One region of the Salicibibacter cibi genome, then DNA from elsewhere that is predicted to be linked to it. Evidence: riboswitches for the same ligand, from Rfam matches in the RefSeq annotation. Region 1 holds a riboswitch; the other holds the start of a gene.
The links. A riboswitch is a leader RNA that binds a small molecule or an ion and turns the genes downstream of it on or off. The one in region 1 is predicted to bind glycine.

Region 1 (16,292 bases):
ATAAAAAGTTTCCCTTTGCCTTTTATTGTCGTTGAGGTCGTGTATTGTTCATCAATAATGGATGTGTCATTAATCGCTAATATATTTTTTTCTTTTATAACGATAGATTGATCACTTTTGATCCTAAATTCTGGTGTTAAAATGGAACAATTTCTTATGATCATATCACTGGTATGTAAGTTGTTCATAATATTGACCTCCTTTAATTTTCCAAAATAATTAATCGACAGCATCGCTTATTCTAGTGGTGATAATATATTTAAATGGCACCGGTAATACTCAATACAATTTGGGCAATGATCACAGATCCTATGAACGTACTTGCCATTACGGCCAAAGCTATAATAATCATTCTCCAACCTAGCTTTTTAAGCTGATGAATGCTTGCTCCAATGGAAATTCCAGCTAAGGCACCTACCATAGTAAGTGGCGCCTTAAAATCTATTTGTTCTGCAGATTCGGTTATAAAACCCGATATAGGTGAAATTGGGGATGCTAAAAGTAATCCCAACAGGGAACAATAAATAATGACGGGGAGTTTTAATGGTATTACTTTCCATATGCAAACTGCTAAAAATGCAATAGACAATAAAACGACGACTCCGGGAAAAGAAGTTGCAATTGATGTATTGTATCCAATTAAATTTACGGCAAGAATGCCCATACCTATAAAAATGAATAAAATTACCCACTCTTTAAGCTTCATAATCATCGTATCTCCTTTCAGTTCCAACTTTAGATTTTGATTTTTCATTAATTTTAAGTTTAGGTTCCAAAACACTGTAAATTTTATTAGCAAGAGGTAATGCGATAAATAATGCGACATACAGCCCTGTCATTCCCGTTAACATATCGCCCGCAGCACCAAGTACAAGTATATCGTCGGCATATGCAGGGTATACATGACCTAAACTGGTGGTTGCGGCAGCCATCATAATTCCTGCCCCTACACCTGACGCAATACCAAGGGCGTAGGGGTGAAATAATTCTGTAGAAGCTACCAGGGTAGCCAAGAAACCGAAAAAGATTGTTCCAAATAACCCTCCCATAATATAAACGGAAAGTGTTCCTCTTGTTTCAGCTGACTCGGGACCATATAAATTGGTGATTAAAGCTAAATTAACCTCCCTGTTTATAGAATGGGCAGCGCCTATTGCTTCTCTTTTGATCCCTAAAAGCAGTGCTATTGGCAATGCAATAATGACGGTAAAAACATTTCCTAATTCACCTAATATTAAGGCTGGACCAAGGCTCACAAGTTCAGGTATATTCCCGGCAGCGGTAATACCAATGTTGACAATGAAAGGTGCTATAGCGACTAAAACCAAAGGCTTTGCTGCATTAACATCTTTCTCTTTAAGCAACCCAATTAAATCAGGGCCTAATATAACACCTAATATTATTCCATAGAAAATTGGGAATAATATTAACATTCCGGGACCAACTGCAAACTCGAATTCCCCGATAATCTCTGCGATAATAAGAATGCTAAATGCAACAATATATAGTTTGTATTCATTTCTGATTCTATCAAAAATTGATTTATAACCTTCCATAATTAATCCTCCTTCTCCCTATATGAGAATATCTATAACTGTAAAAGATGCGATGAAAAAATACAATCATTATGTTAGGTTACCTCACATATATAAATTTTGTGTCAATTCATATTTATAGGGAATCGAAAAACATTCATGACATAAATACGAAAAGGTGTATTTTATGAAACCACTCCTCTCATTTAGGCTCATTAATTTTAGTGAATTTTTTCTGAGATGGTCATGCAAGTGCCAAAAAAAGCCGTAGATGAAGACGTGGCATCTTCATCTACGGCTCCAAAAACCTCCGATAAACAAAGGGTTAGTAACCGCTGTCATTTTAGGGTCTGATCGTGCACCGATTGATCGGTCTCACCTTCAGAGTATTGATAAAAATAGTAAAGCGAGATAACAGATTTGTCAATATGTTGTAAATATTATTTCAAGTAAATAGTGGAAGTTTTGAACACTAAGAAACCAGTGAATCACCTCAAGTAGGTGATTTCCTGCTTGGAATGAATGATTTTCGTTATGGGTAAATGCGGGTTTCGATCAAATATGCAAAAAAAGCCGACGCAAATAAGCCATGCCTATGGCTTCAGAGACGATGTTCGTCGAAGGTGTCCGCGATTAGCGAAAGAAGAGGGTAGGCACACGACGGGAGTAACGCACCGCGATAAGTCAAAGAGGTCAATCGCAAAACAACGGCACATCACGAAGCCTGCGATGACTGTAATGGTCAATCGGATGTTTTCCCTGTTTTTTTCATCAACAACATCTTCCAATGGATGAGATTCTCCTTTTTTCCGATATCAATTCAACTTGGGCATGGCCTTGCTCCAAAACCGGTAGTCAAATTCACCAATGGCTTGCTTCAGTCCCCTCGATCTTGAACCGGTACTTATACAGGTCCCTGATAGAGCCCTTGTCCCCGTAGTCGCAAACTCCTGATCAATCAGTATGAGAATTCTTCCGTTCTGATGAGGCTTCGCCCCAGCCAAAAATGGTATTCCCCATCTTGGAGGTTCATGAGCAATGGCAAGCAGAACCATTTCTGTACGCTTCCCATGAGAACGCCGGGGGGGCACCAAATCAATGACCGAAAATGTACGCGGCTTTGGGGGAGTTCTCGGACATTCTGATGGAGTTTCTTAACACTGGGCATGTATGACGGGCTTCCTTGCACTGTTTCCTCGCCTACAAGGACGATTCACCCATTGAGGTAACGGATGTTACAAAATTAGAAAAAAGTATTGACGATTTTTAAAAGGCAGTATATTATAAGAATAAGCGGAGTCCATACATTTTTTCACATAATCAAAGTTTTTTACGCTGTATTATCGGGGTGACTTTTACTAAAACAATTGGAGGGGTAATATGGAGGCAGTTTCTGATTCGCTGAGGAGCACTCTTAAGAAAGATATTTCACAACTTTATAACAAAGTCAATCAAGAGATGTATGGTTTAGGAGTAAAAAAGCAAAAGATTGAGTTCCTTAATAATGCCGTTGTGATATTCAGTGAACATAAACGCGCCCCAGACTTGGAAGCTCTCCAGCATCAGTATAAAGAATTAACGATCGCAGCCGATGCAGCGCTTATTTCCGAATTTAAAAAAAGACTGAAAAGGGATATTCAATATCACCTGAGTAAAGATGTCCACACCGTATTAAAGGATTTCGATCCTGAGACTGAATTTGCTTGTACGGTCATCTATTTTAAAGAAGATCGATTATAGTAATTTTCCATATGTGAATCAGGCGGCTAAGTTGAGATGGGGATGTTAGGCGATTGATTCGTCATAGTTTTCTCATAACATTTAACACGGGTGCTTATTCTCTGTTTAATCGGAGAGCTGAGAAACCGTAGGTGTAGAGTGGTATATACATATACCCTCTTTCATCTACGGTTTTTCATTGTAGACTTTAAAATTTTTAACTTTTGTAAAGTATAAGTAAAACTATGGTTTTCGCTATTAAGCATCTGGCGTAATCCAAGTTTTTCTAATAAATATTATTATCACAGAAAGGGAGTCTTTTATGAATTTAATCGTGAAAAATGCTAATATTCCGCAGGGGGACAGACAAGTATTGACGAATATTTTAGTCGATCAAGGAACAATTGTCGGCTTTGCCGATTCCATTAACGGTTTGCAAGCCGATAAGGTTGTTGATGTAAAACAAAAGTTGGTCGTTCCGGGATGTATTGACCCTCACACTCATTTTATGGAGCCGGGATTTAGTCATCGTGATACGTTTGATGCCGCCGGACGCTCAGCAGCAAAGGGTGGGCTAACTTCTCACATTGATATGCCTTGTACAACAAAACCGTCTGTACGTAGTCGCGAACAATTTCATGAAAAATTAAATGCCATTAAGGATAAGGCAGTGATTGACTTTGCCTTCTGGGGCGGCATGACGGGTGAAGATGTTCGAGAAGGATTACTTCACAACATTCAACCCCAAGTCGATGAGGGCGTTGTTGCGTTTAAAGTCTATATGACACCTTCTGTACCGACGTTTCCGCCGGTATCTGATGCAGAAATGCTCGAAATATTCCGTCATGTTGCGCCGACAGACTTACCTATCGGTGTTCACGCCGAAAACCTTGATATTTGTACATTTTATTCCAGTAAGTTGGAAAATGAAGGCCGTGAAGATCCGGTTGCCTGGTCAGAAGCAAGAGGAGTTATAGCTGAAAAAACGGCTATAGAACTGATTCTCAGTTTCGCTGAAGAAACGGACGCCCGTGTTCATGTTGTTCACATGACGTCCAAAAAAGGTGTCGAACTCGTTCGTGAAGCAAAGAAACGCGGCGTTAAAGTCACAGCAGAGACGTGTCCTCAATACTTGGTGTTGAACGCAGAGGAAGCCATGAACAAATGGGGAACATTTGCCAAAATTGCACCGCCTTTACGTGGCAAAGAAGACAATGAAGCTTTCTGGCAGGGACTTGCAGATGGCACGGTCGATTTCGTCGGAACCGATCATGCACCCTATAACATTGAAACTGAAAAGAAGGGTTCAACCATTTGGACCAGTTTCCCTGGTATGCCTGGCGTCGAACAAATGGTACCTATTCTAGTGAGTAAAGGTTTGAACAAAGGGCGCTTATCATTGTCAAGATTTGTAGAAGTGACCAGCCGAAACGCCGCCATACATTACGGAATTTATCCGAAAAAAGGTGCGATGGAGCTTGGTAGTGATGCGGATTTCACTGTGATCGATCTCGATCGTGAGTACACCATAGACAAGGACAATGTGCTCACGGATGCCAAATACACCCCATTCCATGGGATGGAACTAAAAGGCATCCCTGTGCAAACAATTGTCCGGGGTAAAACTGTGTATGATGCAGATGATGGCGGTATTGTAAGCGAACCAGGCTATGGACAATATGTTGAACGTCAAAGCATTCAACGTCTTGATCGCGAATTGAAATATGAAACGGAAAATACGTTGGGGAGACCGGTAAAGGTACAAGAAAAAGAAAAACAATTTGCGGGAGGTATTTAAAATGGACGTAAAAGGAAACAAACATGCCATCATTGTCATCGATATGTTGAACGATTTTATTAAGGAAGGGGGCGCTCTTAGAGTAGAGAATAATGAAAAAATCGTTCCAAAAATAAGAGAAACAATTGATTTTAGCCATGACAATGACATTCAGGTCGTATTCATTCAAGAAACCCATCGAAAAAACGATGCCGATTTTAAAGTAAGGCCCGTTCACGCAATTAAGGGGACATGGGGATCAGAATTTATACCCGAATTACAACCGGATGAGGACAAAGGGGATTATATTGTCCAGAAACGGCGCCATAGTGCGTTTGCATATACCGATTTGGATCTTTTCCTTCGTGAAGAAGGTATTGACACTGTCGTGCTAACAGGAAATTGGACGAACGTTTGCGTAAGAAGCACTGCCTCCGATGCTTTATATCATACGTATAACGTCGTATGTTTATCGGATGCGACATCTTCGAAAACCGATAAAATGCATGAAGCAGGTTTGGTGGATATTGGGATTTTTGGCCAGGTAATGACAACAGAGGAGTACAAAACAGCAGTGAAACAGAAATTCTCCCAGAAACAGAGAAATTAAAAAATGAGAATCATTGTGGGGGTTACCGGAGCAAGTGGATCTTTGTATGCATATACATTGATCCGCACCCTTCATCAGTTAGGCATAGAGACACACGTTATTGCAACTAAAACGGGAGAAAAGGTGTTGCAATACGAATGCGGTGTCAACATCAACGACATGAAACAATTTGCTGAGGTTCATGATGACAGTAATTTATTTGCGCCGGTTGCCAGTGGTTCTTTTAAAACGGACGGAATGGTCATTGTACCCTGTTCCATGAATACATTGGGAGCGATTGCAAATGGGATAGGCGATACATTGGTTACCCGAGCGGCCAATGTTGCGATGAAAGAAAAACGAAACCTCATTATTGTACCGAGAGAGGCGCCTTTTCATTTGATTCATTTGCAAAACATGACAAAATTAGCCGAAGCAAATGTATCAATCATGCCGGCATCTCCGGGATTTTATCACCAACCGAAAGAAATTTGGGAACTGATTAACTTTATCGTGTCACGTATTTTGGATGCACTTAATATAGATCACAAACTTATCGAAAGATGGGGGGAGAAACAATGAACCCCGTATCAATGAGAAATTTGATCGAGCGTTTAGAAAACAAAAATCTCCTCTATTGCATAAAAAAAGAAGTTGATCCTAAATTTGAGCTTGGAGCTGTCGTCAAAACAAAAGATGGAAAGGAACCATTCCTGTTTGATAGCATTAAAGGTTATGACTCTTCGATGATTGCCGGACTTGGTGGCGATCGTGAGTTAATGGCTGACAGTATAGGTGTTTCATCATCTGAATTGGTTCCATCATTGGTTGAAAGCATTGTTCATCCCATTAAAACGAATACCGTATCTTCTAATGCAGCGCCTGTCCATGAAAATGTTGTTTATCCCCCGTTTAAACTGGACGAGTATTTTCCCATTCCGACTTTTCACGCAGAAGATTGCGGTCCTTATTATGTATCCGGTGTATTAGTTGTGAAAGAACCAAATGGGGAAAAAAGATACACATCGATCCGAAGAATGGGTTTTATCGGTGACAACAGGACAAACATTGCAATTACGTCACCTGAACTACAACGTCAATATTCAATGTTTGAACAAAACAATGAACCGTTGGAAGTCGCCGTCATGTTTGGCGTTGTCCCGGCTGTCGTACTCGCATCTCAAGTCAGTACACATTTATTTCATTCGGATAAGTTAAACGTAGCCAGTGCATTACTCGGCCAATCATTGGATGTCGTTCAGTGTCGTACCGTGGATTTGGAAGTTTTGGCAGAAGCTGAAATTGTGCTTGAGGGGAGAATGTTACCTTATGAACGGGATTCAGAGGGTACGTTTGCGGAATTAGGAGGGTATTATGGAGGCGATATGCCACAACCGATTGTGGAAATGTCTGCACTAACTTATAGAAAAAATGCGATTTCGCAAACGATTTTTCCGGCCAGCGCAGAAGAGAAACTGCCAATGTGTCTGGTTCGTGAAATGACCCTTTTTAGGACTATCCGACAAGTGGTTGATGTGAAATCGGTTCACGTGACAATGGCTGCAGCCGCTCGCCTACATGCCGTTGTTCAAATTGAGAAAAAGACGGACGGGGACGGCAAACAAGCGGCAATGGCAGCATTTGCAAGTGATAAGGACTTAAAGCACGTGGTTGTTGTGGATGATGATGTTGACCTATATAATCCCGAAGATGTCGAATGGGCAATCGCGACAAGAGTCCAAGCCGACATGGATATTACGATCATGCCCGGGGGTAATGGTTCTCCCCTTGAAGCCTCCCACAATCTAAGGGGGTCACGGCAAAAATGGGTATTGACGCTACAGTTCCTTTGGACCAAAAAAAGGAATTTAGACGAGTATCTATACCGGTAACGGTTGATTTAAATGATTATTTGTAAACGAGTGAGGGGTGAGCCTAGTGAGTGCAATTGGGTTAGTTGAAACAAGGGGGTTGACGTCGGCAGTCGAAGCGCTGGATTCAATGGCGAAAGCCGCTAATATCAGCTGTCTTGACTTAAAAAGAGTTGGGTCAGGATTAATCACAGTGATTATTGAGGGGGATGTCGCTGATGTTAATTCTGCAGTTGAAATTGGCAAGCTATCACCGGACCGTGTCGGTGGAGACTTAATATCCAGTAATGTCATCCCCCGGCCACATACGGAACTTGAAAAATTACTATAGGGAGGTAGTGGCAGGGCGATGTCGGATTTTATGAAAGAGGTCGTTGGGCAAATCCTTAGTCCGGAACGTGTGAAGAGCTCCAATGACGGAGGAGAGAATGCAATGTTTCAACAAAAGAAGGAAAGCTCTTCTGTTGATGCCATTCAACGACCAAATTATCAATTACAAAACAAAAATAAACGATTGTCAACAACGTCAAACGAACGGTCATCTTCAGTTTCCAAAAAAACACACGAACCCAACGTAACGGTTATCCCAAACAACAACACGAGTAACGTATTATCCAAGTTACAAACGATGTCGCTTACAAACGGTGAAAGGGTTAATGTTTACAATCAGGGTTCTAACGGTTTAGGGCACGCCAAAATGATAGGGGAATCTAAAGCGGGAGGTGCCGCCTGGTTTTTTTCGAAGCCATCTGAAAGCTTGAAGACATTCTTTTATCGTGATCCACAAGGTTCGAGCGTAGGAAGCGTTAACTTTCCCAACTGCTATCCGAGTCAATTAGTGTATGTAAACAATGTGATCAGAGACAATCAAACGATCAAGTTTTATATGGAATGGGATAAAGACAATAATGGCGAGTTTTTACTGGAGTTATTTTATGAAGATGAACACTGGCTAAAAAGCGTCATGAACCAATTGTTCCAAAAATTAAACCGAAATACGATGAAACGTTATGACGTATTTAACATTGACTATCCGAGCACATGGCTTTCCAAGCAACTAGGCATCATCGATACGGTCGAGGGGCTATGTTTTATTGAAGGGCTTCCTTATTACAGTAACGTTGCGCTATTGGATTATTTATTGAAGGCAGTTCCAAATACAACAATTAACTATTCGATTGAAAACGAATATTTACTCGTTGCAGGAAATCAAGCTGACGTTAAAGAAGCCGAAGCCGTATTCAGAAAAAATGGGGGTCAATTTATAGGATGATTCGTTAAGCTATACTTGTAAAGGAGGTGGACTTAATGATCGCACTCGGTTTAATTGAGTCGATCGGCTATACAACAGCAGTATCTGCAGCTGACGCGGCAGTGAAAGCAGCTAATGTTGAGATTCTTGGCAGCGAGACGGTTATTGGTGTTAACGGTGCTGTCGGTGTCACCATTCATTTAAGCGGAGATGTTGCAGCGGTTACCTCAGCGGTTGAAGCCGGCACGAGCGCCGGTGAAAGCGTCGGAGAGATTGTTTCATCACATGTCATCCCGCGCACGCATTCAAATGTTAAAGACGAATTACTTGATAAGTTCATGAACAAAGCAACTGGACAATCGAAGGACGGACCAAAAAAATCGCAAGAAAATGTGCCGATTAGTCAAGGCACGGAAAAGAAAGAAAAGTCTGCGAGTGCAAAAGCAAAGGAAAATCAGGGCGATAACGCAAATGACAAAAATGGTAAATCAAATAAAGCTTAAATCAAGGAGGTCATCATAATGGGTGAAGCCTTAGGATTGGTCGAAACAAAAGGTCTTGTCGGTGCGATAGAAGCAGCAGATGCGATGGTAAAGGCAGCCAATGTAGAAATATGCGGATACGACAAAATCGGTTTTGGTCTCGTAACTGTCATGGTGAGAGGTGACGTTGGCGCTGTAAAGGCAGCGACTGATGCCGGAGCAAATGCTGCGGGACGAGTTGGTGAACTGATTTCGGTCCATGTCATTCCACGCCCTCACAGTGAAATTGAACGCGCTCTACTCTCCAAAGGTGAATAAACATGAAACAAAAAAGGCAAAGTGCTGTTGTTACCTACACTTTGCAGGCACTTTTACAAAAAAACAAAACAGAGCCAGAACTGCAGAAACATCCGCAAATCCTGGCTCTTCTTTCTCATCATATGATCGGAATGGAACGAGGGTTAGCTGCATTAAAGCTATTAAAAGCAAGTGGAACGACTATCTATATAAGTATGGAAGACTCTGTGTTAAAACAATACAGTAGAGAGGATATCCATGCATTAACAGGCATTGATGCATTCGTTCCGTATTATGGATTAGATGCCTTAAAGGAACGGTTTTCATCTTTTTTTATACCAGTTTTATCATTTTCGCTTATATCGGATATACTGGCTTTTAACGAAAGCCGTGCATTCGCCCATATTATTTTATGGAGTTTGTTGAAAGGAAAAACAGTCACTGCCTTAGATATTGGTTCAAACCCTTATCATTCTATGTGGGCTCAAAACGGATTAAATCACGGGACGCCTTTTTTAAAAAATGAAATGAACAATCAAATGCATAAACTCCAGAGTTACGGGATTCAATTATTTTCAGATGAACAAGATGTTAATCAATTTTTCCATTCTAGATCTAGACGCAAGACGATTATAAGCGCAGAAATCATTAAACAAATGATATTACAATCAGACGATAAGGTTTTTATCGATTCAAGTACGGTCATTACCCCGCTTGCCAGAGATTTAGCCTATGAAAATAACATTCAAATTCGTGAAGAATGAAAGGACACCTAATATGGAAATCGGTATTGTAGTTGGCACTGTAACGGCGACAAGAAAGGACGAAAGCCTTGTCGGTGCAAAAATGTTGGTTACACAGCCGGTGGGGATTGACGATCAACCAAGTCAATCGCAACCCATTATTACAGTCGATACGGTGGGTGCAGGGGTTGGGGAAAAAGTGATCTTCGTTAGAGGAAGTATGGCATCAAGAGCGTTTGATAACAATCATGCGCCTGTTGATGCAGCCATTGTCGGCATTATTGATATTTTGGAATGTGATTATGGGAGGGGTTGAACCAAATGGAAGCGGAAAATTTCAAGGAAGCGATTCAGCGTCGTAAATTGATTGATGTCCTCTTGGATCAACATTTATTCGCTGATCTTGTTCTTCAGGGCGGCTACATTATTAATACGGTCACAAGAGAAATTTATCAGGCAGATGTCGCTATTAAGGATGAATATATATTACTTGTCGGTGATGTGAAAGATTTGATCGGAGCATCGACAACGATTGAAGATGTAAGCGGAAAGTTCATTAGCCCCGGGTTTATAGATTCACATATGCATTTTGAAAGTTCGATGTTAACGTGCACGGAATTTTCAAGGCTATCGATCCCGACGGGGACGACGACATTGGTCGGCGATCCGCATGAAATTGGAAACGTCCTTGGCGTTCATGGAATGCAGGAAATGATTAAAGAAGCGAAAACATTGCCGAACCAGATCTATTTCACTGTCCCGGCTGCTGTTCCTGATGCTCCCGGGTTAGAGACGGCGGGCGAAGAAGTCACTGCTAAACATATGAACGATTTATTGAATGATGAAAATGTACAAGGTATCGGTGAAATTCAAAGTTTTAGCAATATCAATCCTGTCTATCAAAATGCCCCCGAGCTCATCGATGATTTAGTAGCAGCGGTTTCCTATGCCAACAGCATTGGGAAAACGGTGGAAGGCAACGCCCCGGGACTGTTGGGTAAAGAATTGGCTGCACATATTATTAGTGGGGGCACTCATATTTCTTGCCATGAAACGACAACAAAAGAAGAAACCGTTGAAAAACTTCGCTATGGCGTGAGTGTATTTATGCGTGAAGGTTCTTCCCAACGTAATATGGCAGAATGTGTTCGTGCCATCAAAGAAGAAGGGCTTGATTCAAGGCGAGCGATCGTCGTTTCCGACGATATGGCTGCTGATGATCTTTTAGCGGATGGCCATATGAACGACATTATTAAACGGACAATCGCCGAAGGGATTGATCCCGTTGAAGCCATTCAAATGGCTACCATCAATCCGGCCACGCATTTTGGTTTTAAGGATGTAGGTGTATTGGCCCCGGGGAAACGTGCCAATGTTGTTGTTATCGATAACTTGAATGAAATGACCATTGATAAAGTTTATTTAAATGGAAATGCGGCAGCCGATAAAGGTGAATTAACGATAGACCTTCCTTCGTATACGTATCCGGAAAGCACGAAAACGTCAGTAAAAAGGAAAAGGGTAAAAACTGAAGACCTACACATCACTACGAATCGAAATAGCAATAAAGCCAGAGTTAGATCGATCGTTGCCATTCCCGACCAAAACTTAACAGGTGCGGAAGAATTTAATTTAAATGTTTCCGGCGGAGTCGTCGAGCCTTGCCTCCAACAGGATGTTCTCCCTCTCCTCGTTGTCGAACGCCATGGAAGGAGTAATCGAATCGGAAAAACGTTTTTGCATGGTTTCCAATTGCAAAGCGGTGCGATTGCCGAAAGTGTTGCACATGACACGCACAATATTATCGTCACCGGAACGAACTATGATGATATGGCGACAGCCGTCAACCGGGTCATAGCGATGAATGGCGGAATTGCGATGATAAACGAGGGAAGAGTGATCGGTGACTTGCCGCTAAAAGTTGGAGGACTAATCAGCGATGAACTAAGCGGCAAAGAAGTGAGTGATAGAGTAGATGAAATGTCACGCTTGGCTAAAGAAGAACTCGGGTGTGGCATACATGTGCCATTTATGCACCTATCTTTCTGGTCGCTCGTAACAAGCCCTGAGTGGAAGATTACCGACATGGGTTTAATTGATGTCAATCAATTTGAAGTGCTACCTACTGTCGTAGAATGAGGAGGATCGATTTATGAGTAATGTTAAATTAGTCGACTTGTCGCAAGAGATTTATAATGGCATGCCCGTCTTTCCCCTTCACCAAAAAACATTTATATTTCAAAACAAGACGCATGAAGAATCTAAAAAGGAAGTCGGCTTTGAATTTGCCACTTATAATCTCTTGATTAATGAACACGGTCCGACACACACTGATGCAATTTACGAGTTTGACCCGAACGGAAAGAAACTCGATGAAATGCCACTCGAATATTTTTATGGCCCTGCCATTTGCCTGGATGTGTCACATGTTTCCCCTGATGATTATATTACGGCGGGTGACCTTGAAAGGGCATTGCAAAGATCAGGACAAGTGCTGGAAAAAAGGGATATCGTCCTTCTGTATACCGGTCATTATGAACGGGCATATGGAACGGATGAATGGCTTACACGCTACACGGGGCTGAATATAGAGGCCGGAAGATGGCTTGGAGAAAAAGGTGTCGTTAACATTGGCGTCGACGCGCCGGCACCTGATAATCCTAAAGACTCGAAGTTTTCTGGGCATCTGATGTGTCGTGAGTATGAAATGTCTAATACGGAAAACTTATGTAATTTAGACAAAATTGTAGGGAAACGCTTTTTATATTTTGGGTTGCCATTAAAGATTCGCGGAGGGACGGGGTCACCGATACGGGCAGTTGCCGTCTTTTTGGAATAAGGATAGGGAGGTCAGATATATGGTTTATGGCACAGGGGTTCGAGAAGAAATTTTCATTCCTCCTTATGAAGGTAGGAGTGCAGAACTAAAGGCCGGAGATGAATTAATTATCATTGATGTCGAAGGTAAGCAGGTGGGGGATTTTGTTTGTTTTAATAAACATGACATCGATGAGTATGTTTCTCCCGTTCATATGCGTGCTTCATTAAGCAGCATTCGTCTCAAGCACGGGGATGGATTATACAGTAATAAACGACGACCGCTCATGGAACTCGTCAAGGAAACGGTCGGGAAACATGATTTTTTCTTCCCCGCCTGTGATTATTACAGGTATAAAGTCGATTTTGATGACGACGAGCATCCGAATTGCCACGACAATTTGAAAAAGGCCCTTGAAACCCATGGGATACATCCGGCAATCATACCTGATCCTATCAATTGGTTTATGAACAACGTGCTTGATGAATGGGGAGATTATGACATTCAAGAACCGCTGTCGAAGCCCGGGGATTATGTGTGGCTAAGGGCGAAGGAAGATGTTGTCATTGCATGTTCTACGTGCTCGCAAGATATGGAGGCCGTTAACGGCTGGCAAGTCACACCGTTAAAAATGCAAGCGATAGGGGGGAGTATGTGAACGCGGAACAATTTTTGAAAAGGTTGCTAAGGGTCAATTCCTCTAATCCGCCGGGTAATGAATCATACGTTTCAGAACTTCTTGTAGAGCGCTGTGAGAAAAGCGGATTACCTTATCAAATAACAGAGTTAGGGGAGAACCGAAGTAACTTTAGCATTCGGCTTAAAGGAAGAGATCGTCGTGAGCTCTTCTTTTGCGGTCATATGGATACGGTTTTACCCGGGGAACAAAAATGGGATTACCCACCATTTGAAGCAGAGCAAACGGGGAATAAACTATATGGCAGAGGGGCTTCAGACATGAAAAGCGGCCTTGCTGCCATGTTTTTAGCCGTGGAGTCACTATATTTACAAAACGAAGAACCGCCTCACGATATTGTATTTCTTGCGACAGCGGGGGAGGAAGTGGATAGCTGCGGGGCGAGAACGTACTTGGATGACCATGATCTGTCGAACACTGCAGCAATGGTCATCGGTGAACCGACACGAGAGAAAGTCGTCGTCGGTCATAAAGGTGCATTATGGGTTGAAATTATCACGTTCGGGAAAACGGCACATGGTGCGATGCCGCATCGAGGGATTAATGCCATTGAACGGATAAGAGACGTCATGGCCATCCTTGATGAATGCCGACTGGATTGGAAAATTACCGGTGCCCCCCTTGGGGAAAGCAGTTTATCGATTAATAAAATTGAAGGCGGCATGCAAACAAATGTTATTCCGGATCAATGTCATATATATGTCGACATTCGAACGATCCCGCCTCAGTCCCACGATAATATTTTTATGGAATTAAAAAGGAAATTAACCGATTTGTTTAAAAAAGAAAACGATGACTCAACTTTTAAAATGGAGACGTTACTAAACAGGCCTGGCATCTTGACTGAATCGTCAAGTCAAATCATTCAGACCGCAAAAGATATTAAGGCTACTGACGACGATGTTTACGGTGTTTCATACTATACGGATGCAGCCGTTTTGAATCCGGAAAGTAAGATCCCTACACTTATTTATGGCCCCGGAGACGAGCAGTTGGCCCATCAACCGAATGAATATGTGAATATTGATGCTTACTTGCGGTCGATTGAGTATTATAAAAGGTTGGCTCTTACATTTGAAGCATAGGAATTTGGGCAATGTCATAGAAACGTGTGTAAATATAAAATTTAAATAATTGTCAAATAACCATTGCCTTATAACCTCTTGTTTGTTAAACTAATATCAAATATTGATATTTGCGAATGAAAATTGTGGGAGAGATCGACATAAGTGTTGACACCGAAGGGGCAACATTCACATAAATACCTTGTGAATGAATCTCTCAGGTAAAATGACTGCAATGGGACGCATCTCTGGAGAGCGCATAAGCCACCAAAGGGGTAAACTCCGTCACGGGGAGTTGAACTCTCAGGTAAAAGGACAGAGAAAAGGTGTATACACCTTTTCTCTGTCCTTTTTTATGATCTGTCCGAAAGGTTTACGATATGCATTATTAACATGAATCAGGATGGATTTCGATGAGTTTAAAGAGCAAGTCTCCAACCGTTGGAATATGAAGAAAGATGCCAATCGATGGTGGGGGAATACCCGTCATTTGCAAAAGTGCATATGCCGATGTGGGGATCGAGGCTGTTATTGCTAAAGACCGCAACGGATGTAAGTTGGCTGAAGAGATTGAAGCGGATGTACTCATGGTTTTAACGGATATTGACTATGTTTATGTAAACTACGGGAAAACAGTTGAGAAAGCTTTGAAAAATCTTTCTGTTGATAAATTGGAAAAATCGAAGAAGGTCACTTTAGTAAAGGGAGCATGGTCCCAAAAGTTGAGTCTGCACTGTCTTTCGCCAAAACCGGTGGCACCTCCATCATCTGCGCTTTGGATAAGGCAGAGGAAGCCCTGCAGGGGAAAACCGGCACAATCATTACTGCTACTGAAAAAGGCGTCACTGTTGGCTAAATACAGAGAAAAAGTGACTGTACAGTTGTCTCTGTTCTTCGATATTATGCGTTGAAGGGAAAGGATGTGATCAAATGGGGAAAAAAGAAGCGCATGTTCGCAAACCGGATTGGCTAAAAATAAAATTAAATACAAATGAATCCTATAAAGGCCTTAAGAAGATGATGCGCGAAAAGAAATTACATACGGTCTGTGAAGAAGCGCGCTGTCCAAATATTCATGAATGCTGGGCAGTAAGAAAAACGGCCACATTTATGATCCTCGGGGATGTATGCACGCGCGGGTGCCGATTTTGTGCGGTGAAAACCGGACTTCCCAATGAACTTGATTGGGGCGAGCCGGAACGAGTTGCCGAGTCCGTGGAACAAATGGGCTTGAAACACGTCGTTATTACGGCTGTTGCCCGTGATGACCTTAAAGACGGAGGTTCACGGGTGTACGCAGAAACAGTTCGCGCCGTCCGTCGCCGCAATCCGCTTACGACGATTGAAGTATTGCCTTCGGATATGATGGGGTTGCACGACAATTTACAAACGCTCATGGAGGCTCGCCCGAATATATTGAACCACAATATTGAAACGGTCCGGCGCTT
Region 2 (16,292 bases), 1.5 Mb from region 1:
CATATACGCCGGCACCGAGAAAGGAAGGGTAATCTTTCACCGCTTCATTTTTAGAAGCCAACGATTGGAAATGCTCGACAAGTGCTCGCTCCGACAAAGCCTGTCGTATGTTCAATTCCGACCGGGAACGGACGTTGTCCGGTATATCGGAAAATAATTCGGGAACGTCACTCGCTCCCACCGTCTCCAACATTTCCCGGCGATCATTTTTTGTCATCGGTAGATAGCGATGGGTTTTTTCCATCTTGAATCCCTCCAGTTATCTTTTATCCATCTGCATCCCAACACTTATCATCGGGAATAAAACGGCGTCAGTACCACTTTGGCTCTTCGTTTGCGTTTTCGGACATCTACGATAATTTCGGTATCGTTGGAAGCATACTCCGTTTTCACGATCGCAAGACCGAGATTTTTTCCGAGCGTCGGTGACTGCGTCCCGGAAGTAACATGTCCGATTTCATTATCGTTGTCATCAAAAATGGGATAATTCGTGCGCGGAATCCCTTTGTCTATCATCTCAATGCCAACAATCTTACGAGCCGGTCCATGTTCTTTTTCTGCTGCCAGCGCTTTCTTCCCTATAAAATCAGCGTCTTTGTTTACTTTCACCGCAAAGCCGAGCTTTGCTTCCAAAGGGCTGATCGTCTCCGTAAGTTCTTGGCCGTACAACGGCAAGCGAGCCTCAAAACGAAGCGTATCCCTGGCACCTAACCCGCAAGGTTTAATGCCAACGCTTTCACCGGCGGTAAGCAACGCGTCCCAAATAGCGCCGGCATCTTTCGTCCCGCAGTAGATTTCATACCCGTCTTCCCCGGTGTAACCGCTACGGGACACGATTGCACTTCGGCCGTCAACAGCTACGTCCGTCTGAAAGCGAAACGTACCGATCGCCCCCACGTCTTCATCTGTTAATGATTGCAATACCTCAACCGCTTTCGGGCCTTGCAGCGCAAGCAACGCGTAATCATCGGAAACATCCGTCACCGTCGTACCCGCTTGCGCGTGTTGCTTGAGCCAAGCGATATCTGTCTCGCGATTGGCGGCATTGGGGATGACCATGTATTTTTCGGGTCCCATTTGATAGACGAGAAAATCGTCCACTATTCCGCCATTTTCATTGCACATCAATGAATACTGAGCTTTGCCCACTTCCAATTTGGAAGCATCGTTCGTCAAGATTGTTTGTACGGTGTTAAATGCAGATTCCCCTGCAATCAATGCCTCCCCCATATGGGAAACATCAAAAAGGCCAACCGCCTCCCGCACCGCACGGTGTTCCGCTTTGATGGAATCGTATTGGACAGGCATTTCAAAGCCTCCGAACGGAACCATCTTCGCCCCCAACGCCACATGCCTATCATAAAGAATGGTGCGCCGCTTTTCTGTCAAGTCAATCTCCCCTTTTTATATTTATTAGAAAACTTGGTCTTCACAAAGCTTTTATGACGAAAGCCTTCGTTGCACCATGCAGATAAAAAAAGACAGAACTCTCCAACGTTTATCGTTGAAAAGCTCTGTCGGTCTACCAGAAAGTTTCTTTTTCGCCGCATTTGGCAAAAATTGTCCTCGTTGGTGGCCGCGAGGGCGCTCTCCAGAGTCGCGTCAAACAGAAGTACATGTGCCTGAGAGATTCACCATTCCGGTTTGCTCCTTCGGCGCCGTTCTGGGAAGAACGGTCTCTCCCTCTGTCATCATTCGCTTATTCCAATGTATAAAAACGCTCCACATTCACACACTAACATAGTTAGGAAAGCCTGTTGCATTTAGTGTAGCACGTCATTTATCCATTGCCAATCTTTTTTATACTTTAAAATAAAAATAAAGGGAAAAAGGGGTAATTATGTACATAGATATCCATTTCTCCGCCGACTGGGAGGACCAATTTAAACAAGCATTGCATCATGAAGGCCCATGGTCTTCATGGGAAATGTATCAACTTGCTTATGAAGCACAAACGCACAAAGCGGTCCCATCCTTCGACGGACTCGTCGCTCCCACGCATTTGCCGGAACTTTCCTTGTATGATCATCAATTTGAGACAGCAAGGCGTGTCGTTGAAGATATGAACGGGAAAGCCATCCTCGCTGACGAAGTAGGGCTTGGGAAGACGATAGAGGCCGGTCTTGTTTTAAAGGAATACATGATACGAGGCCTCGTCAAAAAGGCGCTTATTCTATCCCCGGCGTCCCTGGTGAATCAATGGACGCAAGAGCTTAATGAAAAATTTTACATTCCTGCCGTCTCCCAAAAGAAAACGTATGTATGGGATCGGTGCGATGTCGTCGTCGCTTCGATGGACACCGCCAAACATTCCCCCCATCGGGAAATCGTACTCGAGCAACCTTATGACATGATCATTATTGATGAAGCACATAAGTTAAAAAATGCCAACACGAAAAACTATGCATTCATCAAAGCGCTGAAAAAACGCTTTTGTTTACTATGTACCGCCACCCCTGTGCAAAACCGGATCGAAGAACTGTTTCACCTCGTTTCGATTTTGAAACCCGGACATCTTGGCGATGAAAAAAGCTTTAAAGCCAAGTACAAAAACGATACAGAAGCAACCGAAGACATTCAGAAACTCGTGCAAAACGTGATGGTCCGCAACCGCCGCGACAATACGAACGTGTCCTGGACTCATCGGCATGTTGAAAATGTAAACGTGGAAATGTCGAAAGAAGAACGCGCCATGTATGATGCCGTGTGCGATTTAAAACAAACAGTGCAAGACCTCCACGGTTTTTCATTAACGACGTTACAAAGGGAAGCATGTTCCAGCAAAGAAGCCTTGGGGGTGACAATTTCAAACATGATGAAAAACGGGATGTTAAACGAAGCACAAGCTACTCCCGTTGTTCACGCCATGCATGAAATCCAAACAAATGCAAAAGCGGAGCAAATGTTGAAACAACTCCGGGCTTCTTCGGAAAAAACGATTATTTTCACGGAATACCGGGCAACCCAACTCTACCTGCAGTGGTTTCTTGCCCAACATAAAATAAAATCGGTCCCGTTTAGAGGCGGATTTAAACGCAGCAAAAAAGACTGGATGCGCATGCTCTTTCGTGATCACGTCCCGGTCATGATTGCCACTGAAGCCGGCGGCGAAGGGTTAAACTTACAATTTTGCCACCATATGATTAATTATGACCTTCCCTGGAATCCGATGCGCGTGGAACAACGCATTGGAAGGATTCACCGCCTCGGCCAAGAACATGATGTACACATTACGAATTACGCAATTGAAAATACAGTAGAAGCACGCATCCTCAACCTCCTTTATGAAAAAATCAATATGTTCGAAGGCGTCATCGGGCGTTTGGACGACATTTTGGAACGCTATTCCGGACAGGAATTGGAAAGATACGTAGAGGATGCTCTGGATTCCGGCACAGAAGGCGAGGCACGGCTCAAATTTCATCATTTAACCGAGCTCATGAATCAGGAGGGAGATCAACATGGAACAGGCAGAAGTTCATAACTACCTTCGCCGTTTTTTTCACGCCGGAGGAGCAGGGCTGTTACAAAACACACCGTCCAAACTGGAAGTTCAACTCAATAAAATGCTCGATCTCGAGCTCATGAACCGCCCATTTTACTGGCATTATTTAGAAAAAACCGGCGGGGAACCGAAACCATTGAAATTGAACTTGTCTACGGATATAAGGGCTGATACACCTTCTGCAGAAAAAGTGCATTTCGGCTCTCCCCGTCTTCATCAAATTTTTTCTTCCGCTGCTGAAAAGGGCGCAGTCACACGGCTTTACGAAAATCATCATGAAAAAAACCAGACGCCCCTATACCCTTGGCTCGGGTTAAACGTGCGCATTTCCTACACTTGCCACCGCAGACGCGATATCATCCGCAGCTTTGGCATTCAATTAATTAGCGGGGAAACCATTGATCTTTTCATGAAACGACTGGCGCCACTCCCGCTCGTTTCTGCGATCCCCGATTATACGTTTACAATGGCCCATTTGATTCAACCGATGAGCGCCGTACAAAGAATCAAAAAATACCTTCTCAATGATATTCGCAACCAAAAACACGCTTGGGCTAATGAAGCCACCAATCGAATGGAAGACGATTTAGCCTTGCTCGATCGCTTTTATGAAACGTCCGATAAGGAAAACGATGATGCATATAGCTTGGAAAAAGAAGCGATCCATCAACAATATCAACCGGCGATCGAGCTAACCTTTATTAACGGTGGCATCTTTTATTTGCGAAAGGATACATACTAGTACAGCATGGCTGAAATAAAAGGTCGCACCTGCAAAGGCCACTGAGGCACGGGTTGATTTGGGTTGCCCTTCTTTGCACAGGCTTCTATCGTTCTGAAATCTGGGTGATCGCCGAAAATAGATCGATGGGCGGCTGCTTGCGGTCGATTGACACGGACCTTGCCCGATACTGGGTGACCGAGTAATTCAACCACTCAACACTAGATGAGAGTTTGGAAGTTAGAAGTGAGAAAAACCCTCTCTGTCCAGCCTCTAACTTCTAACTCTCCAATCTTTAGAAAAGAACACCCGTCATTGCGACGAGTGTTCCTCTACATTTCCGGTGCTCCACTTACAAGCAAAGTCATTAAACCAAAAAAACCAAAGACAAGAATGCTGAGTGCCGAAAATCCGACCCCGATAAAGTTTCTTCGTTTTAACTCACGGAAAAAAGCAAAAACCGAAAGAACAGCCACTGCCGTAACGATTGATCCCACTGCCATATCCATTCTCTCCTTTTCGTATCAATGATGTCCATACATACGCTTTGCTTATGTTTCGTTTCTTTCATTTTTTCATGTACAATGGTTTATAGATTTAAGAAGGAGTTGATTTTCATGATGAATTGGAAGCAAGCCCCGTTGGGCCCTGTACAAACCAACGCCTTTGTCCTTTACAACGAAGAAAGGGAAGCGGTTATCTTTGATCCGGGCGGGGACGGCGAGTCCTTTGCAGCTGCCTTGAAAAAAGAAAACCTAAAAGCCCTTGCCATTCTTTTAACCCATGCACATTTTGACCACATCGGTGCCGTTGACCATATCCGCGATACGTTTAACATCCCGGTTTACCTTCACCAACGTGAAGCGCACTGGTTACAAGATCCCGCGAAAAATCTTTCGGTCAACATGAGTCCCGAAGGTATAACCGCGCGTCCTGCCGAGCATTTAATCGACAGCGAGCAAAGCTTAACCGTAGGCCCTTTTGCTTTTCGGATATTTGAAACCCCGGGCCATTCACCGGGAAGTGTCTCATACTATCACGAACCTACCGACACGGTTTTCTCCGGCGACGTCCTCTTTCAAAGCGGCATCGGACGCACCGATCTCCCCGGCGCCGATGAAACCACCCTTCTCAGCAGCATCCATCAAAAACTTTTGGAACTCCCGGAAGATACAACTGTTGCTTGTGGCCACGGACCGGTTACAACGATTTCCGCCGAAATGGACGGCAATCCGTTCCTTAATGGTTTATAGGGAGAAGGCGGTTAAAGAAGCCGCCTTTCATGGTCATGCTTTAATGACCAAGGGTTGGTTCCATGAGAAAAATCGTATAGTAAGAAAAGCCAACCATAAATAAAGTTAAGTAAGCACCGAATATGTATAAATATGTGCGTTCGGTAAGCCCCATAAAACCAAGCCCTACGAATGCCGCCGTATTAGCAAAGAATAACAGGGACACTTCATACATTTCTCCCACAAAAAATAATACGGCGAAGACCCCTGTCCAAAAAGCCATCACACGGTACATGCGACTCATCTTATTTTCCTCCTCCACTTCTCATCATGTTCCTGTTCTTATTATATATGAGTGATGGATCAATTGTAAATTACTTTCTCCTGTTTCACGTGACAAAACGACAAATATTTGTCACCTTGATTTGCGCATACTAATTTTTATCGCAGTGGGAATTGCTCCGAATACAGTGAATAACCGCGATTTTTCTTTTTTCTTTAACTTCCGCCGCTGTTTTCGGCTCATCTCTTTTGGAGCGGCAAATCGGTCAAGCCTGCGTAAAAAGGATTCAACGAGGTATTTAAAATAAGGGTTTGGATTCATGAGATGGGCACTCCTTCCATTCCTTTTGGTATATAGCTTGCCCGTTTATTTCTTATTTTATCCGGATCATGAATGCAACACTTTCCATGCGAAATTGGCTAAGGTTTTGTACGGCGCGGGCAATAGCGCAAATAAACGTACAGCGCTGACCTTGATCAGCGCCGTCATTTATTTCATTCGTCCTTTTTTCCATTTTCACTATCGGTTTTTTTTACGTAGTAGTAATGCTGCACATTCCCGCCCCCGTCGACTTCCGCATTCAATATCACCACTTCATAATCGCTTCCGTTTACCGAGGACAAGCGATAATCAACGGTACCCTCTTCAAACTCCCAAAAGCCACTGTCCGACGTACGATCGTCTCTATATGCTTCCCACCATTGCTCTTCCCCTTTCTCCAACAACAGATTTGCGACCATAAACATTCGCTGGGCCTCTAAGCCTTCCCGTTCGAATGTGAGCAACACAGCCTGATGACCGACCATGCCGGCTATTACAAGGCATAGAACGAGAACAAACGGCATTATAGCTCCCTTTTGATCCAAATGTCTTCCTCCTCGGGTGCCCTGGTCGGACGCAACCACTTCTTATATTGCTTCTCGTTCGCGTCAACGGTAATCATCACCCCGTCCGATACAAGTTGGGCATGAAATCCGTCGATATTTTGCAAAACCGAATGGCCGCCGATTCTTCCGCTTCTGATCAAACTGCTTCCGCTTCTTCTGTAGCTGCGTTCTACACCGTCGATATCCGTGATGATCAACCTGTTTTGTTCGACTGCATAGCCACGCGCATATTTTGTCTCTTTTGAGATTTCTTGAAACCAGGTCTGGATTTCCTGATCATTGCGCGACAAGTCTGAACCCGGGGAAGTCGCCGTTTGCAAAAAGACAGGGACTACCGCGATCACAATGAAGAACAAAAACATAGCAATGACCATTTCCAAAAGTGTAAAGCCCCGGTCGTTTACAGAGGAAACTCGAGACATAAATCCTTTTCCCTCCCTGCCGGCCCTTGCCAATAAATACAGGTCATTCCGTTTTCATTACGAACAACATAAGACGTATCGGCAACCGTAACAGTTTCAATGTCGTGATCCTCAAGCTCGTAGCCCACTCGCTCGATGATGCGATAAGCGTCGCGCTCCGCTTGCACTTCCGCCCGTTCGGTATACAAAATCGATACTAAAGGAATGATGCCGGCCGTTGCTACGGATAAAAGCAAAAGAGCCGTTATGACCTCCATTAACGTAAATCCTCCATCAGCTATTTTTTTCAACTTTTTCAACGTAAAACCTCCCGGAACCAACGAGAAACATCGCACGGTAAAATTGATCGCTGCTTCGTATTGCGATTTCACCGGAATCGTCCGTATTCCCACTCGGTCGAAAACGAATGGTTTCCGGGGACATCGACACGCCTTGAAAATAAACATGCTTCGGAAACGGGACACGCTTCATGGTTTCTCCATCTACCACAACTTGATAACTGCCCGTGGCATTCTGGATATCGAGCCGAGCATTAACCGTTTTCCCCATCGCCTGTTGTTGGGCATAATGGAGATCTTGCTCAAATTCGGAAACAAACGCCTCCATTTCCCGCCCTTCGTCTTGCTGAACATAGGAGAGTGTCGGTATGCCTAAGCAGATCGAGAAAATAAGCAAAACGACGACGAGTTCCATGAGCGTGTGGCCATACTCGTTGTTATTCATTAGCGCTGACATTTCCATTATCATCGAGGTTCAAACGGCTTCCATCCGGACATGTAACGCTGTCCACATAATCGTTGTCGACTAAAACACTTAAACTGCTGGGATAATCGCCCGTTTCTACCATGTAACTTCCGACTTGCGCCTGCACCAAATCAACGGTTGCTTCACAGCCTTTGCTTTGGGCGACGTTGCTGTTTTGCACCATGTTTGGGATTGCGACAAGCAGTAATATGGAAATTATTAACAAAACGATCATCATCTCGATCAGCGTAAAGCCGTCATCCTTTTTTTTCACCGTGTGCCTCCTCCTTTGCGGTTGTACACGAGTGTGACCAGTTTTTTGGTATCGTCATGTTGTTGATATTCCAAGCAATTGATACATTTTTCCAAATAAATCATGCGGGCTTCCATCTTGTCGCATTTTCGTTCCAAGCGTTGGATTCGCCGCAATAGATTCTGTTCGTTTGTAGCCATTGTTTTACACTCCATCCAATGATGAAATTAACTGAAAAATCGGCACGAATATGGACAGGAATAGCAATAACATAAACCCGCCGATAGCAAGAAACAAAATCGGTTGAATCATGACCGTCGTTTTTGTTGTGCGTTCGTTAAGCTCTTCCCAAAGCATCTCGCTGTATTGGACGAGATCTTCAGCCAATTGGCCTGCCGCTTGTCCGTGACGGATAACGTCGGCAAATTCTTTTTGATAGTAAGACGCGTTTTCAATCGCTGCGTGTAAGCTTTTGCCTTCGTTTAATTCTGCTTGTAAACGTTCTCCTTCCGCTTGCAAAAACGGCATTTGCGTCTGTTTGACAAACACTTGCAATGCATCATGCGCACTCAACCCGCCTTTTAAAAGTTGGCTCATTTGCAAGCTGACCGTGTACGTAATATACAAGTTGATCCAAGGCTTGACACCGGGAATTTGCCGGATTCTATTCATTTGTTGAAAAGCTTTTAGTTTTTTAAACCTCCGTTGATAATAAACATAGAAAAGAAACGCTAACATGATCAGAACTGCAAAAACATATGGAAGGACTCGAAAAACGGCAAAAGCAAACGTCGTGATCGCCGGGTAATCCATGTCCATCGTCATGAATAATTCTTCGAATTGGGGGAAAACAAACAACGTCATAAAGAGGAAAAGCGTGGCGATAATCCAGATAAGAAGAATCGGGTATCTTGCGAGGTTACGCGCTTTATCTTTGAAGCGCTCTCTTTGCTGAAGCATGCGGCCCGCGTAGTAAAAACCTTGGGATAGCATGCCGTAGCGTTCGGAAAAGTACAAGTAGGCACGAATATCTGAGGGGATATTTAAGAGATCTAACGACTCTGCCCACGGCCGCCCTTCTTGCAACGTTGCAACCCATGAGGAAACCGTCGCTCGCGCTTCCGGACGCTCTCCGTACATCATCAATTGCGCCCCGTGATTTAACGTGTACCCTCTTTGCAACAAGCGTCCTACGTTCAGGAAAAAACGGGCTTTATTGATCGCTTTCCATTTATCTTTGCGTTTAAGCATGATTGAGACGCCCCGCTTCCTTTGGCAAATAGCCGAGTGCGATCCCTTCCATGCGTTGGTTCTCCAAACCGTCATCATAGAAAAGCGGGATGTTTTGCACGCAATCATCGAGTAACGATTGCAACGGTTCATTCGCCAAAAAGCCGAAGATCGCCTTTCGCTGTTCGCGCTCGTCATGCACAAGGCGCTGGGCAACGACGGCAGCTATGCTTTCATATAAATAATTCGCCGGCACGCCAAACTCCAATAATCGCACGAGAGCGCCACTCGTGTTGCGTGTGTGAAGGGTCGTTAGCACGAGATGACCGGTCATCGCCGCGCGCACCGCTATCTTTGCTGTTTGTTCATCCCGGATCTCTCCAATCATTAATACATCCGGGTCATGGCGAAGCGCTGCTTTTAATGCCTCTGCATAATAAAGACCCGCTTGTTCATTCACTTGCATTTGCGTAAACTTATGGCGTGGTTTTTCAATCGGATCTTCCACGGAAATGACATGGCGATTCGTTTGTTTGGTAATTTCATGCAGGAGGGCATACAACGTCGTGGTTTTTCCCGAACCTGTAGGACCGGTAAAAATAATTAACCCATGCTCGCGTTCAGCCAACGCATGTAGGTCCCGGGAAGTCGTTTCCAAAAGCGGGAGTTGCGCCAATGCAACATCTTCATTGGCAGGAAGGAGACGGGCGACGAGGCGCTCCCCTTCCCCAATCGGTACGGTTGATAACCGTACGGATAACCGCCCGATCTGTTGAAGCATCAGCGAACCATTTTGAGGTAGACGGCGTTCACCAATATCCATCCCGGATTGAAATTTCAGGTGCGCCACCATTTTATCCGCATCTGCGCGGGGAATACGGCGTATCTCCTTTAAGTCGCCTTCCATCCGGAACAAAATTATAGTGTAGGCGGGATAGGGATGGAAATGAATATCTGTGGCGTAACTTTCGTAGGCAAAGCGGAAGAGTTTCGTACATTCTCCTTGTGTGGTCGTCAATCGGGCACCTCCCTGATTATCGTCAAGGGGCTCTCTCACAATAACACTATTCGACAACAAAAATTTTTTTCCTTCTTTTTTCGCAAAAAAAGTATAAACTTTTTTTTGCTGCCTATAATAATGTATGTAGACTGGGATGTAGCCAAGTGGTAAGGCAATGGACTTTGACTCCATGATGCGTAGGTTCGAATCCTGCCATCCCAACCATTATTACTGCTATATATGATAAAATATAGATGTATGTAAGAAGGTGAGGGAGCTTGCGGAGGCTCCCTCTTTTTATTTACACTATCAGAAAGTATAAATGTTCGTATGTAGGAAAGACCTTTGACTTTCGCCATCCTTGGCGAAATGCCAAGTTTTCTAAAATAATTTGAGCGATTGGTGACTAGATTTCATTTAATAATCGTTGAGGTCGTTTCAGTGACCTCTGTATAAAATGGTTATATGCACAAACGCTATGATGGAGACGAAATCGTATTTACGTTCGAGGTGGCTTCATTGTTCATTGTTGAAATTATTGTCCTATTCCTTTTAACCCTATTCATCATTCGCATGTTTGGCCATTCCGCTTTTTCACAAATCACTCCTCATGACTTAGTCGCTGTCTTTTTTTTGGTTATCATTGCTACATCTCCCATTGAAATAAATACCCTGGGCCAGGCAATCTTGGGGTTATCACTGTGGGGAGCTTGCACTACTTTATGGCGAGATTAAGCCTACTTCGAAAATTTCATTACTTAGTAGTAGGAGAGCCTGTGATTTTCATCAAGCATGGAAAAATCATCAAGTCAAATTTAAAAAAAACCCGTTATTCCTTAATTGAGTTGCTTTCAAGTCTCAGAAGCAAAGGATATTTAAACATAAAAAACATTCAATATGCTATTCTTGAGCCTTTTGGAGACCTTAGTGTTGTGCTCAAGGAAGAATCCCACCCTGTTACACGCAAGGATTTACATTTGAATGTTGAAAAAGCGGGATTCCCCATCACTGTTGTGGTGGAAGGGAATATTCAACATGAAAATTTAAAACTCCTTCACCGAGATGAACAATGGCTAAGATCCCGATTGAAAGAAAAAGGGTATAAAAAACTGGAAGATGTCTTTTTTTCATCCGTGTGGGATAAAAATCATCAAGTTATGGTTGACGACGGAAAAGGAGACAACGCTTAAAATAAAGAAGAGATAAGACTATATCGGATGTGAAATGTAGTGGAAAATTGTTTGCAAGGTTGTGTCAAAGGAAAGAGGCGGCGCCAACACATTTGGTATCGCCTCTTTTTCTAATACATTTCATGAGACAAGGAGACACGTTCATTGTGCGAATAAAAATTTATATTGTTTTTTTATTGTTCTTTGTGTTCATCCTGACAGGCATTTGGATTGTGAAAATAGTAAATGGTACGGTTCCTTATGTTGATCAGTGGACAAGAGATCTTGTTGCACACCTAGATAATACCTTTGTATATACGTTTTTCCGGGGAGTTACGGAATTAGGCTCTGGGACTTTTCTTGTTCCGTTGAACATTGTGATGGCCATCATTCTCTGGGTGCTTTTTAGGGACTGGTTGCCGGCACTCATCCTTTCTGGAGGTTCGCTCAGCAGTCACTGGATTAATTTACTTATTAAAGAACTTGTCGAAAGGGAGCGCCCAAGCATACTGGTTGCTGCAAATGCAGAAGGGTATAGTTTTCCATCCGGTCATGCAATGATATCCATGGTGTGTTACGGGTTATCCGCCTATTTTATTGTTAAAAAAATAAACTCTTCCAAGGCTATTTTTTTCACACAATTGTTTTTTTCCATGCTTATTTTGCTTATCGGTATGAGCCGCTATTTTATTAATGTTCATTATTTAACGGATGTCACTGCCGGATTTTTCTTCGGATTTATCTACCTTGTTGCACTGATCTATTTGTACAGGGATATTCAAAAGCGGAGATCGCCGACCTAATCTACCGAAGATAACAGAGCTATACATTTCTGTTTTTGAACATATCCTCTAGAAGTGCTCGCAGTCGGAAAAATGTATAAAAATGGTATTTATTGTTGTTACGTAGGGAATGCTGAACAACTTGCAGCTATCAGTTGAAGCCGGGATGCCGCTTCCATGGCTTCGCTTTCCGCGGACGAACGGTCAAGCCTCCTCGCGCAAAACCGGCGCTGCGGGGGCTTGACGCGTCCGTTTTTCCGCTGGAGTCTCGCCATTGCAGCACCGTCCCTCCGTACGTTGCCAGAAGTGCAAGGTTTTTTTTGCTTATAGGATGGATTTCCTTGCATCTAGTTTTGACAACACCAACGGAAAACGCTTATGTGAAGCAATCCCTACGTAGCCGCACCCGATCGTATTGCTTAAAATTGTTTTGCCTTAATTTACACCACCCGATTGAATCTAATCGGGTAGTGTAATAGCCTTTATTTTCATCGGTTAACAAAACACCATTTATCATCGGCCTTTCTATACGGAACTTTTGTCAATCACTCGCCGTTTCGCTAATGACCCACCAGAAATTTTCATGGTCATCCATTCCCGGGAATGGCGGATCGCTAAAAGACGGATCCTCTCCGCCTTGACCTGCATGATTCATCCACGTATGCAAGTAATAAACATCAACCTCATCGGCACCATCCGGCAACTGCGCGGATACCGCGCCCTCATATCCGTAAACGTCATTTTCCTCCATACGGTTCGGGAATTCAAAAATCAAACCATCCTCAACTGCCGTGCCTTCACCTTCATAAATGACTTCTCCATCTTGCCTGAGTTCCAGTTGCCGTTGATCAAATTCATCGCCCGATAAAATTTCCCCATTCTCGTAGGCGATAATACCAATATAGTCTTCGCCTATCAATTCTCCTTCCGGCAAGGCCGTCCAATTCCAACCGGCACTAAGGCCTCCGTTATCCATATTGGCATTGATTTGCGTATAATCCCCGAGATCCTCGTGTTGGATCGTATCCTCTTCGGTAACATAAAACCATCCACCAATAAAAAGGGAAATCATCAAAAATCCGGGGATAATGACCATCCATGCGTTGCCGTTCTTAAACATCTCTCTCCCTCGTCTCCGTCAATATTTTCGTGAAGTGCCTGCATGTATCCTCGATATGTTCACTCATTACGACTTCACTAATGACCGCTAGCCCGCTTACACCTGTAGCAGCCACTTTTTCGGCGTTGTTCAATTTGACACCACCGATGGCAACGGTAGGAATCGATACATGACCGACAATCTCTTTTAATCCGGCCACCCCGATTTCTTTTTCCGTATCGTCTTTAGAGTCTGTAGCAAAAACCGGTCCGACTCCAATGTAATCGGCGCCATGTTGTTCCGCTTCGATCGCCTCATCTTTCGTGTGCGTAGATATGCCGATGACTTTGTCTTCTCCCAACAACTTTCGTGCTTCCATAAGCGGAAAATCATCTTGGCCAACATGGACACCATCGGCATCAATCGCCAGCGCAACATCTAAATGATCGTTCATAAGAAAGGGGACACGATAACGGCGTGCCAATTGCTGTAACGCGCGCCCCTTCTCAATCAGCACTCTTTTATCGCTTCCCTTATCCCGCAGTTGTATCGCGGTTGCGCCCCCTTTTAAGGCAGGTTCCATGACTGACAACAACGAGCGGTGCGGATGTAAGTTCTCAGCAGATATGACATAAAGACCTGATGACCACACAACGATTCCTCCTAAATCATTCCATATGACACTTGAAACCTCTTACCCATTCTGTAAAAATTGTAGAAGATTAAGAAGCAAGGCGCAACAAAAAGGAGAGATTGCTTAGTGAGCACAAGCCAAACATTGATCGACTGGCATGATAACTACGGCGTCAACAATTATTCCCCATTGCCTGTCGTCATCACCAAAGGCGAGGGGTCCTGGGTGGAGGACACGGACGGATACCGTTATTTGGATATGTTAGCCGCTTATTCTGCGCTCAATCAAGGGCACCGGCATCCGGCCATCATCGAAGCATTGCATAAACAGACCGAACGCATAACCCTAACGTCAAGGGCCTTTCATAACGACCAAATCGGACCTTTTTATAAAAAACTTTCCGAACTGACGGGGATGGATAAAATATTGCCGATGAACACCGGCACCGAAGCAGTGGAAACAGCACTAAAAGCAGCAAGACGATGGGGATATCGTGTAAAGGGCATCCCGGAAAACAAGGCTGAAGTCATCGTTTGCACGGATAATTTCCACGGACGAACGCTCGCTCCCGTTTCTTTGTCATCGAACCGTGCGTACCAGTCGGACTTCGGCCCGTTGCTTCCGGGCATAACCATCGTTCCTTACGGAGATATTCAAGCACTGAAAAGCGCAATCACACCCAACACAGCCGCATTTTTATTTGAGCCGATCCAAGGAGAAGCAGGCATCCGCATTCCTCCGTACGGCTATGTACGCGATGTTCGCACGCTCTGCGACGAAATGAATGTCCTCATGATTGCCGATGAAATTCAGTGCGGTCTTGGGAGAAGCGGGCGCATGTTCGCCTGTGACCACGAAGACGTGACGCCCGACATGTTTATTCTCGGCAAAGCTTTGGGCGGAGGGGTAATACCGATCTCGGCGGTCGCTGCCAACGCAAACATTCTCGGTTTGTTTGAACCGGGGTCCCACGGGTCAACGTTCGGCGGCAACCCATTGGCATGTGCAGTCGGAAGCGCCGCCCTTGATGTCATCGTTAACGAAAACCTGCCGGTTCGGGCTGAAAAACTTGGGCGCTCTTTTTTGGAACGTTGTCAAACCATCAACTACCCCGCCATTAAAGACGTCCGCGGCAAAGGATTATTCATCGGCATCGAGCTCCATGAACGGGCACGCCCTTATTGTGAACAACTGATGAAAGCCGGATTGTTGTGCAAGGAAACCCATGAAAATGTTCTCAGGCTTGCTCCCCCACTTACGATTTCACAAGAAGATTTGGATTGGGCGTTCGATCGAATCGAAAGCATTTTTTCCTAGGAAACTTGGCTTTTCGCCAAGCTTTTATGGCGAAAGCGTTCATTGCACATATGCAAAAAAATCCGCCGTGATAAAGTTATATCACAGCGGATTTTGCTTATGGGGACCCTTTTCTATTATTCCATAAACCTCGCTCCCGCGATGCCGGGGTTGGTCATCTCCTGAGGGTCGAGAATCTCTTCCAACTCTTCCTCGGATAAAATTCCGCGTTCAACGCAAATCTCTTTCACTGAACGGTCGGATTCAAGGGCTTCTTTTGCTACCCGGGAAGCGACTTCATAGCCTACGTGGGGATTGATGGCTGTAATAATCCCGACGCTTTTGTGCACCATTTCTTTCGCTTCTTCCCGATTGGCCGTGATACCTTCCAGGGCATGGTTTCTGAAAACGTTCAACCCGTTTTCCAATACGGATAACGATTGTAATAGATTAAACACGAGCACGGGTCCCATCACATTGATCTCTAATTGCCCGGATTCAGAGGCCAAGCTAATGGTATGGTCATTTCCGATAACTTGAAAAGAAATTTGATTAACGACTTCACACATGACGGGATTCACTTTACCGGGCATAATCGATGATCCCGGTTGGCGAGGGGGAAGATTGATTTCATTTAATCCTGTCCTCGGTCCCGAGCTCATCAAACGTAAATCATTCGACATTTTTGAGAGATTAATCGCCAATACTTTCAAAGAACCGGAAAGTTCTGTGTATGCATCGGTACTTTGCGTAGCATCGACAAGGTCTTCGGCACTTTTTAATTTGAGTCCCGTCAAATCGGCCAAGTATTTTGCTACCGTTTCAATGTATTCGGGCTCGGCATTCAATCCCGTACCGACAGCTGTTGCGCCCATATTGACGACATTTAAGTTATCCACTGCCCGTTCAATTCTGTGAAGATCCCTTTCTAGCATGCGTCGATAGGCGCCCATTTCCTGTCCAAGGCGAATCGGAACAGCATCTTGAAGGTGGGTGCGCCCCATTTTTATCACATCATCGAAGGACTTTTCTTTC

Region 2: it holds a riboswitch for glycine, as region 1 does, so the genes downstream of both, gcvT (glycine cleavage system aminomethyltransferase GcvT) here and HUG20_RS14715 (amino acid kinase family protein) in region 1, are expected to answer to the same signal.

Annotation. Positions count from the first base shown of each region.
Region 1 covers NZ_CP054706.1:2,960,129-2,976,420, reverse strand. Annotated here, with positions in the region: gene HUG20_RS14805 (amidohydrolase) at 1-188, opposite strand, end outside; gene HUG20_RS14800 (hypothetical protein) at 260-706, opposite strand; gene HUG20_RS14795 (DUF3100 domain-containing protein) at 696-1,556, opposite strand; gene HUG20_RS14790 (Na-translocating system protein MpsC family protein) at 2,916-3,275, shown strand; gene HUG20_RS14785 (dihydroorotase) at 3,577-5,052, shown strand; gene HUG20_RS14780 (cysteine hydrolase family protein) at 5,054-5,641, shown strand; gene HUG20_RS14775 (UbiX family flavin prenyltransferase) at 5,645-6,202, shown strand; gene HUG20_RS14770 (UbiD family decarboxylase) at 6,199-7,512, shown strand; gene HUG20_RS14765 (BMC domain-containing protein) at 7,559-7,822, shown strand; gene HUG20_RS14760 (hypothetical protein) at 7,841-8,764, shown strand; gene HUG20_RS19600 (BMC domain-containing protein) at 8,800-9,246, shown strand; gene HUG20_RS14750 (BMC domain-containing protein) at 9,265-9,543, shown strand; gene HUG20_RS14745 (hypothetical protein) at 9,546-10,286, shown strand; gene HUG20_RS14740 (EutN/CcmL family microcompartment protein) at 10,300-10,581, shown strand; gene HUG20_RS14735 (adenine deaminase) at 10,587-12,404, shown strand; gene HUG20_RS14730 (cyclase family protein) at 12,418-13,104, shown strand; gene HUG20_RS14725 (DUF1989 domain-containing protein) at 13,124-13,741, shown strand; gene HUG20_RS14720 (M20 family metallopeptidase) at 13,738-14,865, shown strand; glycine riboswitch at 14,982-15,087, shown strand; glycine riboswitch at 15,090-15,166, shown strand; gene HUG20_RS14715 (amino acid kinase family protein) at 15,303-15,755, shown strand; gene lipA (lipoyl synthase) at 15,775-16,292, shown strand, end outside.
Region 2 covers NZ_CP054706.1:1,456,656-1,472,947, reverse strand. Annotated here, with positions in the region: gene gcvPA (aminomethyl-transferring glycine dehydrogenase subunit GcvPA) at 1-244, opposite strand, end outside; gene gcvT (glycine cleavage system aminomethyltransferase GcvT) at 292-1,389, opposite strand; glycine riboswitch at 1,601-1,695, opposite strand; gene HUG20_RS07540 (DEAD/DEAH box helicase) at 1,841-3,484, shown strand; gene HUG20_RS07535 (YqhG family protein) at 3,462-4,247, shown strand; gene HUG20_RS07530 (DUF2759 family protein) at 4,559-4,729, opposite strand; gene HUG20_RS07525 (MBL fold metallo-hydrolase) at 4,847-5,479, shown strand; gene HUG20_RS07520 (DUF2626 family protein) at 5,520-5,762, opposite strand; gene HUG20_RS19960 (YqzE family protein) at 5,874-6,062, opposite strand; gene HUG20_RS07510 (hypothetical protein) at 6,236-6,607, opposite strand; gene HUG20_RS07505 (prepilin-type N-terminal cleavage/methylation domain-containing protein) at 6,586-7,050, opposite strand; gene HUG20_RS07500 (type II secretion system protein) at 7,029-7,349, opposite strand; gene comGD (competence type IV pilus minor pilin ComGD) at 7,324-7,785, opposite strand; gene comGC (competence type IV pilus major pilin ComGC) at 7,766-8,068, opposite strand; gene HUG20_RS07485 (hypothetical protein) at 8,065-8,247, opposite strand; gene comGB (competence type IV pilus assembly protein ComGB) at 8,252-9,298, opposite strand; gene comGA (competence type IV pilus ATPase ComGA) at 9,291-10,295, opposite strand; tRNA gene HUG20_RS07470 (tRNA-Gln) at 10,428-10,502, shown strand; gene HUG20_RS07465 (DUF421 domain-containing protein) at 11,000-11,467, shown strand; gene HUG20_RS07460 (phosphatase PAP2 family protein) at 11,614-12,249, shown strand; gene HUG20_RS19435 (hypothetical protein) at 12,380-12,511, opposite strand; gene HUG20_RS07455 (hypothetical protein) at 12,770-13,348, opposite strand; gene thiE (thiamine phosphate synthase) at 13,341-13,979, opposite strand; gene HUG20_RS07445 (ornithine--oxo-acid transaminase) at 14,088-15,278, shown strand; gene aspA (aspartate ammonia-lyase) at 15,395-16,292, opposite strand, start outside.